2 regions of the Pseudomonas helvetica genome follow, and region 1 is predicted to be linked to the other one. Evidence: predicted binding sites of a transcription regulator. Region 1 holds the regulator's gene; the other holds the start of a gene.
The links. The regulator sigma-54, encoded in region 1, starts transcription at its own class of promoters, with help from an activator protein. The targets are predictions, from matches to a motif close to ANTGGCATNNANNTTGCTNT.

Region 1 (9,731 bases):
TTTCCAGTACGGCATCGTCGCCAGCGATCAAGCGATCGCGCCAGCGTTCCAGACCGTGGAAACGTTCGTTGTACTGGCGAGTGGAGGCATCGAGTTGGTCAAGCAGCACCAAAATGGCGCTGGTGTCCTGATCGCGCATCAGCTTGCCGATGAACTGCAGGTGCCGTTTACGCGCGATATTCGCGGTGTGCTTGGGCGCATCGGCCAGGGCCCGGCGCAAAGCGTCGGTCAACGGCAGTTTTGCCAGCAAGTCAGGCTTGAGTGTTGTAAGGCGCTCGCCAAGGTCAACCAGAGCATGCAGCTCGCGTTTGACCTGGGATTTGCTTTTTTCTCCCCCGTCGAGGGAGTCGTCGTAAGAATCAACCATGGTGGCAGTCCGCAAAGAAACGCCGCCATGATAACCAGTCGGGGGCCGCTTGTCCGGCCCGGTCGCTCGATGACCTTAACCGAAAGCAGAATTTGAGTGGAGAACAGCATGAGTGCAGTTGAAAGCGTCGGCCCACAAGCGTTGCCGGCACTGCAAGAGCAAGTCGAGCAGATCATCGCCGAAGCCAGGCGCCAGGGCGCCAGCGCCTGCGAAGTGGCTGTGTCTCTGGAGCAAGGCCTGTCGACCACGGTGCGTCAGCGGGAAGTTGAAACCGTTGAGTTCAACCGTGACCAGGGTTTTGGCATTACCTTGTATGTTGGCCAGCGCAAAGGCTCGGCCAGCACCTCGGCCAGTGGCCCCGAGGCCATTCGCGAAACCGTCGCCGCGGCCTTGGCCATCGCCAAGCACACCTCCGAAGACGAACACTCGGGCCTGGCCGACGCCGCGCTGATGGCCAAGGACTTGCCGGACTTCGACCTGTTCCATGAATGGGACATCACCCCTGAGCAAGCGATCGAGCGGGCGCTGGCCTGTGAAGCGGCGGCATTCGCCACCGACAGCCGGATCAAGAACGCCGATGGCACCACCTTGAGCACTCACCAGGGCTGCCGCGTCTATGGCAATAGCCATGGCTTTATCGGTGGTTATGCGTCGACGCGTCACAGCCTGAGTTGCGTGATGATCGCCGAAGCTGACGGTCAGATGCAGCGCGATTACTGGTATGACGTTAATCGCCAGGGCAATCTGCTGGCCGATCCGCTGAGCATTGGCCAGCGTGCGGCGCAACGGGCAGCCAGCCGTTTGGGCGCGCGTCCGGTGCCGACCTGCGAAGTGCCGGTGCTGTTTTCCGCGGAACTGGCGGGTGGTTTGTTCGGCAGTTTCCTCGGCGCAATTTCGGGCGGCAATCTGTACCGCAAGTCGTCGTTCCTTGAAGGTGCACTGGGCCAGAAACTGTTCCCTGAATGGCTGACTATCGATGAGCGTCCGCATCTGATGCGCGCCTTGGGCAGTTCGGCATTCGATGGCGATGGTCTGGCGACGTACGCCAAACCGTTCGTCGAGAAGGGTGAGTTGGTGTCTTATGTGCTCGGTACGTATTCCGGACGCAAACTTGGCATGCCAAGCACCGCCAACGCCGGTGGCGTGCACAATCTGTTCGTTACCCATGGCGATGAGGACCAGGCGGCGTTGTTACGGCGCATGGGGCGTGGCTTGCTGGTGACTGAATTGATGGGACAGGGTTTGAACATGGTCACCGGTGACTACTCTCGCGGCGCGGCGGGTTTCTGGGTCGAGAACGGTGAAATCCAGTTCGCGGTCCAGGAAGTGACTATTGCCGGCAACATGCGCGATATGTTCAAGCAGATCATTGCCGTGGGTAATGACCTGGAACTGCGCAGCAACATTCGCACCGGTTCAGTGTTGATCGAGCGGATGACGGTAGCGGGCAGCTAAGCGCTACCGCGATACAAAAAAAGCGCGCCACCCAATGGGTGGCGCGCTTTTTTATTGCCTGAAGCAAAACCTGTGGTGAGGGGGTTTGCTCCCGCTCGATCGCAAAGCGGTCGTAATCCGGCAATCGCGTTCCATCTGAATACTCGCGGTGGCTGATTTTAGGGTCGCTTCGCGACCCAGCGGGAGCAAGCTCCCTCGCCACATAAGCCCGCTCGAGCTTACTCGCCTTCGTCGAAGTAGTTGTTGATCAGCGCCACCAATGCGTCCATCGCTTCCTGCTCCTGCTCACCTTCAGTGCTCAGGTGGATCTTGGTGCCTTTGCCAGCCGCGAGCATCATCATGGCCATGATGCTTTTGCCGTCGACCATGGATTGCGGGGTGCGTCCGGCTCTGATCTGGCAGGGAAACTGACCCGCGACGCCAACGAATTTGGCGGAAGCACGGGCATGCAGACCCAGTTTGTTGATGATTTCAATTTCCAGAGCAGGCATCGCGGTGTGAATCCTTTAGCTAAGGTCGCGGTGGCGAACCTGGACGTTCTTCAGGGATTGTTGCAGGACCTGACCCAGGCGTTCGGTCAGGTAGACGGAGCGATGATGCCCGCCGGTGCAGCCAATGGCGATGGTGACGTAAGCGCGGTTGCTGGCGGCAAAGCGCGGTAGCCATTTGAGCAGGTAAGTGGAGATGTCCTGGAACATCTCTTCGACATCCGGTTGAGCTGCCAGGTACTCGGCAACCGGCTGGTCCAGCCCGGACTGACCGCGCAGTTCCGGCTTCCAGTATGGGTTCGGCAAGCAACGTACGTCGAACACCAGATCGGCATCCACCGGCATGCCCCGCTTGAAGCCGAAGGATTCCACCAGAAACGCAGTGCCCGGCTCTGGCTGGTTCAAGAGGCGCAACTTGATGGTATCGCGCAACTGATACAGGTTCAGATTGGTGGTGTTGACCTTGAGGTCCGCCAGGTCGGCAATCGGTCCCAGCAGATTGGTTTCGTCATCGATGGCTTCGGCCAGCGAGCGGTTGGCGCTGCTCAGCGGGTGGCGGCGACGGGTTTCCGAGAAACGCTTGAGCAAGGTTTCTTCGTCGGCGTCCAGGTACAGCACATCGCATTGAATGTGCCGGCTGCGCACTTCTTCCAGGAGTTCCGGGAAGCGTGACAGGTGGCTCGGCAGGTTGCGCGCATCGATGGAAACCGCAACCAGCGGTTGCGCCAGTTCGGTGTGAATCAGTGCGCGCTCGGCCAGTTCCGGTAACAGGCCGGCCGGCAGGTTGTCGATGCAGTAGTAACCGTTGTCCTCCAGTACATCGAGGGCGGTACTTTTACCTGAGCCAGAACGGCCGCTGACGATGATCAAGCGCATGATTAGTGACCGTTCTGCTCGTCGAGGACAACCTGATACAGGGCTTCATTACTTTTTGCGCTGCGCAGGCGATCACGGACTTCTTTACGATCGAGCATGCTGGCGATCTGGCGCAGCAGTTCCAGGTGCGCATCGGTAGCGGCTTGCGGGACCAGCAGAACGAATAGCAGGTCGACCGGAGCGCCGTCGATGGCGTCGAAATCTATAGGAGCGTCCAGGTGCATCAAGGCACTGATGGGCGACTCGCAACCTTTGAGGCGGCAGTGGGGGATGGCGATGCCGTTGCCAAAACCGGTGGAGCCGAGTTTTTCACGGGCGACCAGACTCTCGAAGACATCCTGCATGGCCAGACCCGGCACTTCGCGGGCGATCAGGTTGGCAATTTGTTCGAGGGCTTTCTTTTTACTGCCGCCCGGCACGTTCACCAAAGAACGGCCGGGGGTCAGGATGTTTTCAAGTCGGATCATGGGTTGGGAGTGTTAACGACCGGTCGCGCCCTGGAGGAGGCTCTGGGTCTTTTCCTTATGCTTTTTGAGTTGTTTATCCAGCTTGTCGGTCAGGGCGTCGATCGCGGCATACATGTCGTTATGCTCAGCGTTGGCGACCACTTCTCCACCGGGGATATGCAGCGTGGCTTCGATTTTCTGCAGCAGCTTCTCGACGGTCAACGTGACCTGCACATTGGTGATCTTGTCGAAATGCCTTTCTAATCGGTCGAGCTTTTCGCCGATGTAGATGCGCAGGGGTTCGGTCACTTCCAGTTGGTGTCCACTGATGTTGACTTGCATACAGCTTCTCCTTCGTTGCCAGTGCATAAGGCGGCAGGCTGGCTTGCCTGCCACTAGAGCGTGTCCGAAAAGCTTTCGAACACACCCTGGAACGCTATGGCGTAGCCCGTCACATCAACCGCTTGCGTTCGCTCGAAGGCGCGATCCCCAGGGACTCGCGGTACTTGGCGACGGTGCGGCGGGCCACCTGAATGCCTTGTGCCTCCAGTAAACCAGCGATCTTGCTGTCACTCAACGGCTTTTTCTGATTTTCCGCTGCAACCAGTTTTTTGATGATTGCGCGGATCGCTGTGGACGAGCATTCGCCGCCTTCAGAGGTGCTGACATGGCTGGAGAAAAAGTATTTCAGTTCATAAATACCGCGTGGGGTATGCATGAATTTTTGCGTGGTCACCCGTGAAATCGTCGACTCGTGCATGCCGACCGCTTCAGCGATGTCATGCAGGACCAAAGGCTTCATGGCCTCATCGCCGTACTCAAGGAAGCCGCGCTGGTGCTCGACGATCTGGGTAGCGACTTTCATCAGGGTTTCGTTGCGGCTTTGCAGGCTCTTGATGAACCAGCGCGCTTCCTGCAACTGATTGCGCATGAAGGTGTTGTCGGCGCTGGTGTCGGCGCGGCGGACAAAGCCGGCGTATTGCGGGTTGACGCGCAGGCGCGGAACCGACTCCTGGTTCAACTCCACCAGCCAGCGCTCGTTGTCTTTGCGCACGATGACGTCGGGAACGACGTACTCGGCTTCGCTGGACTCGATTTGCGAGCCTGGACGCGGATTCAGGCTTTGCACCAGTTCGATGACCTGGCGTAGCTCATCTTCCTTGAGCTTCATGCGGCGCATCAGTTGGCTGTAGTCGCGGCTGCCCAGCAGGTCGATGTAATCGATGACGAGGCGCTTGGCCTCAGCCAGCCAAGGGGTCTTGGCGGGCAATTGACGCAGTTGCAGCGACAGGCATTCGCTGAGGTTGCGTGCGCCGATACCGGCCGGCTCGAATTGCTGGATGCGATGCAGGACGGCTTCGATCTCGTCGAGCTCGATGTCCAGTTCCGGATCGAAGGCTTCGAGGATTTCCTCGAGGGTTTCGTCCAGGTAGCCCTGATTGTTGATGCAATCGATCAGGGTCACCGCGATCAGTCGATCGGTGTCGGACATCGGTGCCAGGTTCAATTGCCAGAGCAGATGACTCTGCAGGCTTTCGCCGGCGGAAGTGCGAGTGGTGAAGTCCCATTCGTCGTCATCGTTGCTCGGCAGGCTGCTGGCGCTGGTCTGGTAAACGTCTTCCCAGGCGGTGTCGACCGGCAGTTCGTTAGGGATGCGCTCATTCCAGTCGCCTTCCTCAAGGTTGTCTACCGTCGGCGCGGTTTCCTGGTAGGAGGGTTCCTGGATGTCGGTGTTGGGTTTCTGCTCGATATTGTCCGCCATCGGGTCGGCGTTATCGAAGTCGTCGCCTTCTTCCTGGCGTTCGAGCATTGGATTGGACTCCAGTGCCTCCTGGATTTCCTGTTGCAGGTCCAGGGTCGACAATTGGAGCAGGCGGATGGCCTGTTGCAGCTGCGGTGTCATCGTCAGCTGCTGGCCCATTCTCAAGACTAGCGATGGTTTCATGGCAGGGGCTTAACACCTTATTCGCCGGCGCACATGCGCCATCCACTACAGGGCGCCGGAGCGCCAAACATAAGCAAATTATATGCCTGAAACTGAAGTGTTTGCCTAGAGCGCTGTAACAATAAATACGTATAGTTTTATTGGGGCAAGCGCTCCGGCGACTGACCAGACACCTCAGTGCTTACAGGCGGAACTCATGGCCCAGATACACTTCCTTGACCAGGTCGTTGGCCAGGATGGTTTCGGCGTCGCCTTCGGCGATCAATTGACCGTCGTTGACGATGTAGGCGGTTTCGCAGATGTCCAGGGTTTCACGGACGTTGTGGTCCGTGATCAGCACGCCGATACCCTTGGCCTTGAGGTGATGAATGATCTGCTTGATGTCGCCCACCGAAATCGGGTCCACGCCGGCGAAAGGTTCGTCGAGCAGGATGAATTTCGGTGCCGTGGCCAGGGCGCGAGCGATTTCCACACGGCGACGTTCGCCACCGGAAAGGCTCATGCCGAGGTTGTCGCGGATATGGTTGATGTGGAATTCCTGCAACAGGCTTTCCAGCTCTTTGCGACGACCGGCCTTGTCGAGTTCCTTGCGGGTCTCGAGGATGGCCATGATGTTGTCGGCGACCGAGAGTTTGCGGAAGATCGACGCTTCTTGTGGCAGATAGCCAATACCCGCTCGTGCACGACCGTGCATTGGCTGGTGGCTGACGTCCAGGTCGTCGATCAGTACGCGCCCCTGATCGGCCTGGACCAGGCCCACGATCATGTAGAAGCAGGTTGTCTTGCCGGCACCGTTCGGGCCAAGCAGGCCGACGATCTGGCCGCTGTCGATCGACAGGCTGACGTCACGCACGACCTGGCGGCTCTTGTAGCTCTTGGCCAGATGCTGGGCTTTCAGAGTTGCCATTACTGGGCCTTCTGCTCGTCGGTTTTCTTTTTCGGCTGGATCACCATATCGACCCGTGGGCGCGGCGCAGTGACCGAGGCACCGGTAGCGCGGCCTGCGTTAGCAACCTGCTTGACGGTGTCGTAGACGATTTTCTCGCCTTCGGTGGTGTTGCCTTCGTTGATCACCTTGGCACGGTCGATCAGTACGATGCGGTTTTGCGCGGCATGGTACTGGATAGTCACCCCGTAGCCCTGGACGGGTTTGGTGTCGGTCGGCTTTTGCAACTGCTCGAAATACGCCAGGTTGCCCACCGAGGTCACGACATCGATATCGCCGGCCTTGGTGCGGGTGATGGTCACGGTGTTGCCTTTGATGATCATCGAGCCCTGGGTAATGATCACGTCACCTTTGTAGGTGGCCACGCCATTCTTGTCGTCCAGCTGAGCATCGTCAGCCTGAATGCGAATGGGTTGCTGGCTATCGTTCGGCAGAGCCCAGGCGCTCACGCTTCCCAGTGCTGCGCCCAGACTGAGCAAAATAGGGAGAGTTTTAACGAGCCTCATACTGTCCTCTTACGTTCGATAGCAGGTGTATCCTGCTGTCTTTCAAATACGCTTTCATTCCGTTACCAGTCGATACACCACCAGCGCCGTCGATTCTAACGGCTTGCTGGGTCTGCGCATATTGCTGTTGCGGGAATACCGTCATACGACTACTGGTAATCAGCATCGGGCGGTTCTGCTCGTCCGTGCGTGCGATACGTACCGAGTCGATCAATTCAACTTCAGTGCCGCCTGAATTGACCTCGCCACGCTTGCTCTGGATGTGCCAGGGGTACGCGGTGCCCCGATACATGTTCAGGTCGGGGTTGGTCAGCAGGGTGATGTCGGTTGCTTTGACGTGCTCGACCTTGTCGGATGTCAGGTCATACTGCAATTTGCCATCGGGCAGGTACTGCACGCTGTGGGCGTTGATGGCGTAGTAGTCGATCTGGCTCTCGTCGACGTGCGCTACCGGCTTGTCGAGAAAGCGTTCCGGGCTGATGTTCCAGTAGCCAACGGCCGCGAGCAACGCGGCAATGACCCCGAAAAACACTATGTTGCGAATTTTCTTGCTCAGCATAAGTGGCTCACAGGTACGCGGCATTAGCCGCTTCAAGGTTGCCCTGGGCACGCAGGATCAGCTCACAGAACTCGCGAGCGGCACCTTCGCCGCCACGGGCCTGAGTGATGCCGTGAGCGTTTTCGCGGACGAAGCTGGCGGCGTTGGCCACTGCCATGCCCAGGCCAACACGGCGAATCACCGGCAGATCCGGCAGGTCGTCGCCCAGGTAGGCAACCTGTTCATAGCTTAGGCCCAGTTGCGCCAGAAGCTCGTCGAGCACTACCAGTTTGTCCTCGCGGCCCTGATACAGGTGAGGAATACCAAGGTTTTTGGCGCGTCGCTCGACCACCGGGGTCTTGCGTCCGCTGATGATGGCGGTCGTCACGCCGGAGGCCATCAGCATTTTGATGCCCTGGCCGTCGAGCGTGTTGAAGGTCTTGAATTCGCTGCCGTCTTCGAGAAAGTACAGGCGGCCGTCGGTCAGCACGCCATCGACGTCGAAGACCGCGAGCTTGATGTTTTTGCCGCGTTGCAGCAGGTCCGTGCTCATTACATTACTCCCGCGCGCAGCAAGTCGTGCATGTTCAAGGCGCCCACCGGACGGTCCTCGTTGTCGACCACCACCAGTGCGTTGATTTTGTGGTCTTCCATGATTTTCAGGGCTTCGGCGGCGAGCATTTCGGCGCGCGCAGTCTTGCCATGCGGCGTCATGACGTCGTCAATGGTGGCTTGATGGATGTCGATGGTCCGGTCGAGTGTGCGACGCAGGTCGCCGTCGGTGAAAATGCCGGCGAGTTTGCCGTCAGCTTCCAGTACCACGGTCATGCCCAGGCCCTTGCGGGTCATTTCCATCAGCGCGTCTTTGAGCGGTGTGCCGCGGACTACTTGCGGCAGCTCCTGGCCGGCATGCATGACATTTTCGACTTTCAGCAACAAACGGCGACCCAGAGCGCCGCCCGGGTGTGAGAACGCGAAATCTTCGGCAGTGAAGCCGCGGGCTTCCAGCAAGGCAACGGCCAGTGCATCACCCATTACCAGCGCTGCCGTGGTGGAGGAGGTCGGTGCCAGGTTCAGCGGGCACGCTTCGTGCTCGACATGAACATTGAGGTTCACCTCGGCAGCCTTGGCCAGCGGCGAATCAGGATTGCCGGTCAGGCTGATCAGCTTGATGCCCAGACGCTTGATCAGCGGCAGCAGCGTGACGATTTCATTGGTGGAGCCGGAGTTCGACAGCGCGAGGATGATGTCATCGCGAGTGATCATGCCCATGTCGCCGTGACTGGCTTCGGCGGGGTGTACGAAAAAAGCCGTGGTGCCGGTGCTGGCGAGGGTGGCGGCAATCTTGTTGCCGATGTGCCCGGATTTGCCCATGCCGACCACGACCACGCGGCCTTTGCTGGCCAGAATCATCTCGCAAGCGCGTACGAAATCTGCGTCGATGTGGGCCAGCAAGCCTTCTACGGCTTCAAGCTCGAGGCGGATGGTGCGTTGTGCTGATTGAATCAGGTCGCTGGATTGGCTCATGTCAGAAATCGTATAGCCTGAGAAAAGGCGGCGATTATAGCGGTAATGAGCAAATCCCTCACGTTAGTTCGTCGTGCTTTATTCAGGCGACCCCCGCAAACGCTGAAACTTGTGTCTATTTGCCTGTCTTGATGCTGAACACCGCGGGCTTCGGCCTTGGGCGCTTTGCATTAGCGGTGATATAGTTCGTCGCCAGTTCGGCCTGCCCAGGATGTTGTGTGCTCTCGGCAGGGAGCCCGGCGTCCGAGTGAGAGGCTTGCATCGCAAGGAGTTTAGATGAGTGCCGATAACGCCTACGCGGTCGAGCTGAAGGGAGTGTCCTTCAAGCGCGGCGCGCGCAGCATTTTCAATAATGTCGATATTCGCATTCCGCGCGGTAAGGTCACCGGCATCATGGGACCTTCCGGTTGCGGAAAAACCACGCTGCTGCGCCTGATGGGCGCACAGTTGCGCCCTTCAAGTGGCGAAGTGTGGGTCAACGGGCAAAATTTGCCCACGCTGTCTCGTAGCGACCTGTTCGATGCGCGCAAGCATATGGGCGTGCTGTTTCAGAGCGGCGCGCTGTTCACGGACCTCGATGTTTTCGAAAACATTGCCTTTCCGCTGCGTGTTCATACCAAACTTCCGGATGAAATGA
Region 2 (9,731 bases), 850 kb from region 1:
GGCGCTGGGTGACCAGTGCCGACGCGCAAAAGGCCATCGGCGGCTTGTTGTCCGAAGGCAAAACCGTCAGCGGCAGCCTGCGCGAACACGAGCTGGACTTCCTGTTTGGCGAAGAACAGCGCAAGCAGATCGGTTCGACGGCGGTAGTCACCATCAGCCATCAAGGCCTGCACGGTGTCCTGGCGATCGCCAGTCGCGATCCGCAGCACTACAAAAGCTCGGTGGGCACGTTGTTCTTAAGCTACATCGCTGAAGTCATGGGCCGCGTACTGCCTCGGGTCAACACTTCCCTACGCTCGGTACGCTGACCATGGAACGACAACTGGACGCCTACTGCGAGCACCTGCGCAGTGAGCGTCAGGTGTCGTCTCACACGCTGGAAGCCTATCGGCGCGACCTGAACAAGGTCCTGGCGCACTGCAAAAAACAGAACATCGGCAGCTGGACCGCGCTGGACATCCAGCGCCTGCGCAGCCTGATCGCTCGCCTGCACTCGCAAGGACAATCCTCGCGCAGCCTGGCGCGGCTGCTGTCGGCGGTACGCGGGCTCTATCACTACCTGAACCGCGAAGGCCTCTGCGACCACGACCCGGCCAACGGCCTGGCGCCCCCCAAGGGCGAGCGCCGCCTGCCGAAAACCCTCGACACCGACCGGGCGCTGCAACTGCTCGATGGCGCCGTGGAAGACGACTTCATGGCGCGCCGCGACCAGGCGATTCTCGAGCTGTTTTACTCGTCCGGTTTACGCCTGTCGGAGCTGACCGGGCTCAACCTTGAACAGCTCGACCTGGCGGACGGCCTGGTGCAAGTACTCGGCAAGGGCAGCAAGACCCGAGTGCTGCCCGTCGGCAAGAAGGCCCGCGAAGCCCTGGAACTGTGGTTGCCGCTGCGCGCCATGGCGAACCCGGTGGACGATGCGGTATTCGTCAGCCAGAAAGGCCGGCGCCTCGGCTCACGGGCGGTTCAGGCGCGGGTCAAAGCCGTCGGCGAGCGCGAACTGGGGCAAAACCTGCACCCGCACATGTTGCGACATTCCTTCGCCAGCCACTTGCTGGAGTCCTCGCAAGACTTGCGTGCGGTACAGGAATTACTCGGCCACGCGGACATCAAAACCACGCAGATCTACACCCACCTGGACTTCCAGCACCTGGCCTCGGTCTACGACAGCGCCCATCCACGGGCCAAACGCATCAAAGGCGATGAGCAATGACAATCCAACTGATCACCTTCGACCTCGACGACACCCTGTGGGACACCGCCCCGGTGATCGACAGCGCTGAAGCAGTGCTGCGCCAGTGGTTGGCCGAGCACACACCGAACCTCGGTGCCTTGCCGGTCGATCATTTGTGGGCGATTCGTGAGCGGGTATTGAGCCACGAACCAAGCCTCAAGCACCGCATCAGCGCCCTGCGCCGCCGGGTGCTGTTTCACGCACTGGAAGAAGCCGGTTACGCCCATGAACAAGCCTGCGAGCTGGCCGATCAGGGCTTTGAAGTGTTTTTGCACGCACGACATCAGCTGGAAATCTTCCCCGAGGTGCAACCGACACTGGAGATTCTGGCCAATCACTACGCCTTGGGCGTGGTCACCAACGGCAATGCGGATGTGCGCCGCCTAGGGCTGGCGGATTACTTCAAGTTCATCTTGTGCGCAGAGGATATCGGCATCGCCAAACCCGATGCCCGGCTGTTCCACGAAGCCTTGAAACGCGGCGATGTAACAGCTGAGGCCGCCGTGCATATCGGCGATCATCCCGGCGATGACATTGCCGGCGCTCAGCAGGCAGGGTTGCGGGCGATCTGGTTCAACCCGACCGGTAAAGCCTGGGAAGCCGACAAGGTGCCCGATGCCGAGATTCGCAGCTTGACCGAGTTGCCAGCGTTGTTGGCGCGGTGGAACTCGATTTCGTAGCGTCCTCAAGATAGTCATCGCGGGCAAGCCTTGCTCCTACGGGATTGTCGTCACCTGCTCGAACGACGCCAGTCTGTAGGAGCAAGGCTTGCCCGCGATGCTTTTCGGTCTCTATTGTTTCACCCATGAAAAAGCCCGCAGCGACGGCGGGCTTTTTCAGCAAGCACGTAGCAGGCGCTTAGATAGGCCGGCTGCCGTACTTGTTATCAGGCTTCTTTGGCGGGTCCGCCACCACGTTGGCCTCGACTTCCTGAACCTTGCCACCTTTGGCAAGGAACTCTTCCATCGCGCGCGCCAGAGCATCACGCTCTTTGTTCTTGGCCTCGACACTCGGCAGCTCGTCTACCGACACCGCAGCCTTGGCCTTGCCTTTGGCGGTCGGGACCGGCGTGTCATCACCGCCATCGTCGTCAGCAACGTCTTCCGCCGCTGCTTCCAGGCCTTCTTCGGTCTCGTCTTCGTCGCCTACTTCGAGGTCGTCGTTTTCCAGATCATCGTCGCTCATGTTCTACCTCATGACTTGCGAAAAGCAGATTAGTTATAGCCCAGCTTTGTCGTCTGTCGACGACCGCCGGAAAAAAATCAACATCCACTGGTAACCAGCGGTTTATGCCTCTTCACCGTGCACGGTGGCGAGGACTTTGCGAGCACCGCCATGATCGCGGTGCTCACCCAGATAAACACCTTGCCAGCTACCTAACGCCAATCGGCCCGCCCTTATCGGCAGACTCAACTGACAGCCTAGCAAACTGGCCTTGAAGTGCGCCGGGAGGTCGTCCAGGCCTTCGTCGTTATGCTCATAGCCAGCTGTTCCTTGTGGGACCAGCCGATTGAAAAACCGTTCGAAGTCGCGACGTACCGCCGGATCGGCGTTCTCGTTGATGGTCAACGACGCCGAGGTGTGCTGCAGCCACAAATGCAACAGACCGACCCGACATGCCTGGAGTTCAGGCAGGCCGGCGAGTAACTCGTCCGTTACCAGATGAAAGCCCCGGGGCCGTGCCCGCAGGGTTATCAGAGTCTGTTGCCACATACAGTTCTCCGCACGTTCGGGGCGCATTCTAGCGCGCTCTGGGAAAAAACAAAGGCCCTAATATTCCTTCAATCATGTAAGCCATTGGCCGCGGAAAAACACTCGTCACAAACACCACTAAACGTGTGCGAAAAAACCTTTCAGCCGTACTTTCAGAGAAAAAATCCAGACAAAAAAATGCCCGGCAAGCCGGGCAAATTTTTATGCGCTTGCTTACATGTTGTAGCCGCGCTCGTTGTGAAGCGCCAGATCGATACCCACCGACTCTTCTTCCTCGGTAACGCGCAGCCCCATGACGGCGTCGAGCACCTTGAGGATGATGAACGTGGCGATCGCGGTGTAGATCACCGTGAAACCCACGCCTTTGCACTGAATCCAGACTTGTGCCGCGATGTCGGTCACGGTGCCGAAGCCACCCAGTGACGGAGCTGCGAATACACCCGTGAGGATCGCGCCGAGGATACCGCCGATGCCGTGCACGCCGAAGGCGTCGAGGGAGTCGTCGTAACCCAGTTTGCGTTTCAGGGTCGTGGCGCAGAAGAAGCACACCACGCCCGCTGCCAGACCGATGATCATCGAGCCCATCGGGCCAACGGTACCCGCAGCCGGAGTGATCGCAACCAGACCGGCAACCACGCCCGAAGCGATACCCAGCGCGCTAGGTTTGCCGTGGGTCAGCCACTCGGCGAACATCCAGCCCAGGGCCGCTGCGGCGGTAGCAATCTGAGTTACCAGCATGGCCATACCGGCAGTGCCGTTGGCCGCTGCGGCGGAACCTGCGTTGAAACCGAACCAGCCCACCCACAACATCGCGGCGCCCATCAGGGTGTAACCGAGGTTGTGCGGAGCCATCGGCGTGGTCGGGAAGCCTTTGCGCTTGCCCAGTACCAGGCACGCCACCAGACCTGCGACACCGGCGTTGATGTGAACCACGGTGCCGCCCGCGAAGTCGAGCACGCCCCAGTCGCCCAACAGCGAACCCGGACCACTCCAGACCATGTGCGCAATCGGCGCGTAAACCACGGTGAACCAGATGCCCATGAACACCAGCATCGCGGAGAACTTCATCCGCTCGGCGAATGCACCGACGATCAGCGCCGGGGTGATGATGGCGAAGGTCATCTGATAGGTGACAAACACCGCCTCGGGGAACAGCGCTGTAGGACCAGTAATACTGGCGGGCGTGATGCCGGCAAGGAAAGCCTTGGCGAAGCTGCCGACAAAGGAATTGAGGTTGACGACGTTGGCTTCCATACCCGTGGTGTCAAACGCCATGCTGTAGCCATAGAGGAACCACAGGATGGTGACCAGGCCGGTAATGGCGAAGCACTGCATCATCAATGAGAGAACGTTTTTGGAACGAACCATGCCGCCGTAGAACAGCGCGAGGCCTGGAATGGTCATGAACAGCACGAGGGCAGTAGAGGTCAACATCCAGGCGGTATCGCCGGAATTGAGGACTGGAGGAGCCACCGGATCTGCCGCCATGGCCAGGCCGGGCATTACGATGGACAACAGGGCTCCTAGCCCTGCGAATTTACGCAGAGTCATTTTGTTTTCTCCTGGGGCGTTGGGTTTGGCGGCTTAGATTGCGTCGGTATCGGTTTCGCCGGTACGGATGCGAATAGCCTGTTCCAGATTGACCACGAAAATCTTGCCGTCACCAATCTTGCCGGTGTTGGCCGCCTTGGTTATCGCCTCGATAACCCGGTCCAGATCCTTGTCGTCAATGGCGACATCGATCTTCACCTTGGGCAGGAAATCGACCACGTATTCCGCCCCGCGATACAGCTCGGTATGCCCCTTCTGCCGACCGAAGCCTTTGACCTCAGTGACGGTAATGCCCTGCACGCCGATCTCGGACAACGACTCGCGTACATCGTCCAGTTTGAACGGCTTGATGATGGCAGTGACTAGCTTCATGAAAACTCTCTCCCGAATTGGTGGACTTGCCCCAGGAAAACAAACCCGACTCAAGTCTAAGCGCAGTGCCTGGCTTTGTAACGCATCGTCGGCCCTACTCGCCCGACCGACGCCAGTTAACCGTTCCTGACGAAACTCCCCGCTCCGCCTGTCGCACTGCATTCGTCACAGCGACTGCATCAGTGCATGGGTCACAAGGGACTAAGCAGAAAGCTTGCCATCTCGTGAAAACCTACTGATTTCAATCCCTTGGCCGCTGCCACAGGCACCAATGCCCCATCACCGCCGGCGATACGCACAACAACAGTGCGCGAACGCCCGGCAACATGCGCGAAAAGCGTGCATTCGTGCCCGCGCCAATGACTATAGACACTGCGTGATACACTGCCGGCCATTGTTTCCAGGACGTTTCTCATGCTCGCACCCAAAGACTTCCTCGATGCCCTGAGCGGCACCGCCTCCCGCCTGTTCAGCGGCGAAACCCCGCTGCCAAAAAGCGAAATCGAAAGCCAGTTCAAAGCCCTGCTGCAAAGCGGCTTCAGCAAGCTTGATCTAGTGAGCCGGGAAGAATTCGACAGTCAGATGGTCGTCCTGGCACGCACCCGGGCACGCCTTGAGAGCCTTGAGGCAAAAGTCGCCGAGCTGGAAGCCAAGCTGAATCCACCGACTGAATGACCCCACAAATCCCCTGTGGGAGCGTGGCTTGCCCGCGATAAGGTCGGAACGACCTTCCAGCAATCAGGATTCAGCTCTACTTCCAGGCTGAGTCCTACAAAAACACCACCGCTTTCCGATTGCGCCGCACAACCCCGGTTTCTAAGCTCACTTCAGCTGAATGTTCAGCACTGGGTTTGGCGACCCGGAAAGCTTGCGATGCACCGCGACCACATCTGATATCGGGCGCTTCTTTCCCGACTCAAATTATGGCGGCTGTGTGTGGGAGATCTTCGGGTCTGCCGGTATTCGCTTGCACCGGTTCGCCAACCCGCGCACAGCTGCCACCCTTATTGTTTGGCGACGATCAGTGGCAGTTTCCCTCAAGCGAACTTGGGTACTGCACCATGGATGAAAATTATCTGATCCCGCACGTCTTCACCCGCCACAAACTCCACCTCCACACCCTGCTGCTGGAAAACCAGCCTTGGTTCAGTGCCCGCGACCTCGGTCGATTGCTTCGGCTGTTCCTCGACGAACGCGCGCTACGCAAACTCGACCCTGATCAACACCAAACCGTGACAATGCATATTCACGGCTGCATAGAACATACGCTGCTGATCAGCGAATCAGGCGTTTACGCGCTGCTGGTTTATCACTACTGCCCCGAATACCGGGGCCTGCGCGAATGGCTGACCCACGACGTGGTCCCTGCCCTTAGAGACGCCCAGCAACCCACCACAGTCGAACGCCCGATACTGAGCCTGCTGAACTGGCCGGAAATGTCTTTGAGTCTGCTGCACTGGAACAACCAGCCGTGGATTCGGTTGCAGGATGTTCCACACCTGTTGCCGGAGGGGGAGCGACCACGAAGTATGGTCAATGCCCCGTGGTGGAAGCGGGCTTCACGGGTGCTTCAGTCGCTTTAATGAACATCTGGGTGGCTCGCCGCCTAAATGGCTAATGCCAGTCAGTTACGAGATTCAGGGCGCGGCGTAAGACCTGTAGCAGCTGCCGAAGGCTGCGTTCGAGTGTGCAGCACTCGTAGATCCTGCTTGCACGGTTAATCTGAAAGACCGCATAGCAGATTTTACGACTGCTTCGCAGCCGAACGCAGCCTTCGGCAGCTGCTACGGATCGCGTTACGGCTTAACTGACAGGCATCAGTCTAAATGGCGGTTTTTTTCGTTCTCGCACTCTATACATCGACACCCGCAACATCCTGCGAAGGTTTCGCTCCTCAGCCGCCGCGCTAAACCACTACGCCGCAACTACCCTTCAAAAAACCGCAGGAAGCGGTTCTCGCAAGCTCAAGGAATGATCATGTCTCTGGCCATTGTCCACAGCCGCGCCCAGATCGGTGTGGAAGCGCCCGCCGTTACCGTAGAAGTCCATTTGGCCAACGGCCTGCCATCGCTGACGATGGTGGGGTTGCCGGAAGCAGCGGTGAAGGAAAGCAAGGATCGGGTGCGCAGTGCGATCATCAATTCCGGGCTGCAATTTCCGGCGCGACGTATCACCTTGAATCTCGCCCCGGCCGATTTACCGAAGGACGGCGGGCGCTTCGATCTGGCGATCGCCTTGGGGATTCTGGCTGCCAGTGTGCAGGTGCCGACTTTGACGCTGGATGACGTCGAGTGTCTCGGTGAGTTGGCGCTGTCTGGCGAAGTACGGGCGGTTCGTGGTGTGTTGCCGGCGGCACTGGCGGCGCGCAAGGCTGGACGATCGCTGATGGTGCCGCGGGCAAATGCCGAGGAAGCGTGCCTGGCGTCAGGACTGAAGGTCATTGCGGTGGATCATCTGCTGGAGGCGGTCGCGCACTTCAATGGTCACACACCCGTAGAACCGTTTGTGTCCAATGGTTTGCTCTACGCCAGCAAACCGTATCCGGACTTGAATGAAGTGCAGGGCCAGATCGCGGCCAAACGTGCATTGCTGATTGCGGCTGCGGGGGCTCATAACCTGCTGTTCAGCGGGCCACCGGGGACGGGGAAAACCCTGCTGGCGAGTCGTTTGCCCGGGCTGCTGCCGCCACTGGCCGAGAGCGAAGCGCTGGAAGTCGCGGCGATTCAATCGGTCACCAGTTGTATGCCGTTGAGCCATTGGCCACAAAGACCGTTCCGCCAACCACACCATTCGGCGTCCGGCCCGGCGCTGGTGGGCGGTGGCTGTAGGCTTTCAAAATTATTGAGACGTTTTCGAAATTAATGAGACAAAAGCCCCTCTTTCACTCGCTGTTTTTTTTGGTTTAGCTCGTTGACGCTCGAATGCTTGCAAGATCTGATTAACCACTCTGGTGTGCTTCAGCTGTGTGACACTGGGCATGAGCAGCGTAGGCATTTTGGGAGCAGGTGAGCTTTCAGAAAAGGTCGTTCGAGGGCTTCGTTTTGGCAGTTAACGATTTGGTTCAGCAGCTCTTGAGCACGCTCGGAACGTCAGTATTACTGGATGATGAAAGCGCTTTCGATTTTGCTACTCGCTGCGTGCATGAATGGGTGGTTCTATTTCTGGCTTCAAGATCTGCAGAGTTGGTTCATCGACAAGCAGTGTCAAAGGAGCAGGCAAAACAGCTGGTGCAGAGTAATTTGCAAGATTATCTAGCCAGCGCAAATCACATTCCGAATATGAGCCTTGAAATGATAGGACTCTCGATTGCGACGCCCATTTACAAGTCAGTGGCTCAATGTTCTGCGCGATAAAAAGGTAGCTTCACCTTGGATCGCGGCCTGCGAGGCTGTTTTGGAGAACTGAAGCGCAAGCTCTATATTTTGTAGAACGCTCCGTTCCTCACCCTGAGCGGCGCATGATTTCTGTGGATTTTGGAAATTAATTGGGACATAAAACCACGCCTCAGGCGCTGCTATGCTAGGTATTTGCGGATGGAGTCGCGCCATGTCTCACGAATATTCAATATCCGACGTGTTGGAGAGAATGTACAAAAATCAGTTGGCGCTAGAAGCAGCAGTCATGGAACTGGCGCTTCAAGTTGAAAAGCAAGGTGCGACCGAGGTCGGCGAGAACATTCGCGGAGCCATGTGGACGGTTGGAGAAAATGCAGGCTTTATCAAGCAAGGCTTGGCGAAGCTGCGGAGCAAAAAGCTCTGAGCCTTCTATTGTCGCCTCAATTCATCTGCATGCAGGTGAGTGACGATGATGTCCCCGTGACCTGAGTAGCACTTCATATTCCAAGTAGATGATAAGAAAACGAGCACCTTATGAATTGGTAGGTCTACTAGAGCGTGCCTCATGCAGCTAAGCGAATTGCCCGGCTATGGAAAAGTAACGTTGGCTTTGTTCCCGTTCCGCTGGTACGAGACGGGACGGTGGCTAATCCGCGCGCTGAAGTACGTGTCACCTAGCGATGTCACTTGGATGCCTCACTACATCGAAGAAAATGGACATGCAAAAGGCCATGCGTTCGACACATATGAAGAAGCCCGAGCGTTTTCGAAGGAGTTCAATGCACAGATCGCAGATAGAGCAGCTTCCCTCGGCATTGATGAAGTTCTGCGCACGTCTCTGACGCTGAAGGCAGAAAAAGAAATCACCGTACAGGAACGTCTTGCTGACGAAGAATTCGTGATGCTTACGGAGGCGCTACGCCGAAACGCCTCTGCCGCACGCCCTCATCGATCCGAACTGATCCTGCCAACTGATCTTGAAATCTTACGTGACATGCTATTTGAGCAATTGCAGGAAGCACCCTATCTCCAGATCGTATTCTTCCACAGATACAGAGTGGCACTGGCCCGCAGTGGCGAATTTGACTGGTCACTTCGATTGAACCCGACTAAAAAGTGCGCGGTGCACTGTTCTCGCGAAAAGATCGCCCGTGGGTTTGGCCTCTCAGGTACGACGCACTGGGGGAAAACCAAAGTCCAGATCCGAGCCGAGCTGCTTCCCAGAGCCAATAAGCTCTTACAGCTCGCGAGCGTGCAGAAATTGCTGATCGAAGCCAAAGCCCGTGGCCAACGGGTGGTCGTCATTGCGGGCTTTGTTTTCTGGTATGAGGAAAGTGGCACACCTGGCTGGACTGTCAAAACGGTCAGTGGTGACTCGGAAAGTAAAAGCGGTGAAACGATTTGGCACGAAGGCACGATCATCTCCAAAAATCACGGTCGCATCGTGGTGCTGCCCTACATCAAGGAAAACGGGCAGAAAGTACAGGGTCACACGAAGAACTCAAGCCACGAGAGCAAAGCATTGCCCC

Region 2: a site for sigma-54 is predicted at 5,070-5,089, ahead of glnK (P-II family nitrogen regulator). Genes of this name have one in related genera too.

The regions. Positions count from the first base shown of each region.
Region 1 covers NZ_CP150917.1:5,279,579-5,289,309, reverse strand. Annotated here, with positions in the region: gene yjgA (ribosome biogenesis factor YjgA) at 1-367, opposite strand, end outside; gene pmbA (metalloprotease PmbA) at 476-1,822, shown strand; gene AABM55_RS24480 (HPr family phosphocarrier protein) at 2,041-2,313, opposite strand; gene rapZ (RNase adapter RapZ) at 2,329-3,186, opposite strand; gene ptsN (PTS IIA-like nitrogen regulatory protein PtsN) at 3,189-3,653, opposite strand; gene raiA (ribosome-associated translation inhibitor RaiA) at 3,666-3,974, opposite strand; gene AABM55_RS24460 (RNA polymerase factor sigma-54) at 4,084-5,577, opposite strand; gene lptB (LPS export ABC transporter ATP-binding protein) at 5,759-6,484, opposite strand; gene lptA (lipopolysaccharide transport periplasmic protein LptA) at 6,484-7,029, opposite strand; gene lptC (LPS export ABC transporter periplasmic protein LptC) at 7,016-7,588, opposite strand; gene AABM55_RS24440 (HAD family hydrolase) at 7,596-8,120, opposite strand; gene AABM55_RS24435 (KpsF/GutQ family sugar-phosphate isomerase) at 8,120-9,094, opposite strand; gene AABM55_RS24430 (ATP-binding cassette domain-containing protein) at 9,371-9,731, shown strand, end outside.
Region 2 covers NZ_CP150917.1:6,133,251-6,142,981, forward strand. Annotated here, with positions in the region: gene AABM55_RS28390 (DUF484 family protein) at 1-308, shown strand, start outside; gene xerC (tyrosine recombinase XerC) at 311-1,210, shown strand; gene AABM55_RS28400 (HAD family hydrolase) at 1,207-1,911, shown strand; gene sutA (transcriptional regulator SutA) at 2,090-2,416, opposite strand; gene AABM55_RS28410 (secondary thiamine-phosphate synthase enzyme YjbQ) at 2,519-2,944, opposite strand; gene AABM55_RS28415 (ammonium transporter) at 3,158-4,495, opposite strand; gene glnK (P-II family nitrogen regulator) at 4,529-4,867, opposite strand; gene AABM55_RS28425 (accessory factor UbiK family protein) at 5,282-5,542, shown strand; gene AABM55_RS28430 (Bro-N domain-containing protein) at 5,929-6,450, shown strand; partial or broken gene AABM55_RS28435 (YifB family Mg chelatase-like AAA ATPase) at 6,845-7,696, shown strand; gene AABM55_RS28440 (hypothetical protein) at 8,414-8,626, shown strand; gene AABM55_RS28445 (hypothetical protein) at 8,768-9,731, shown strand, end outside.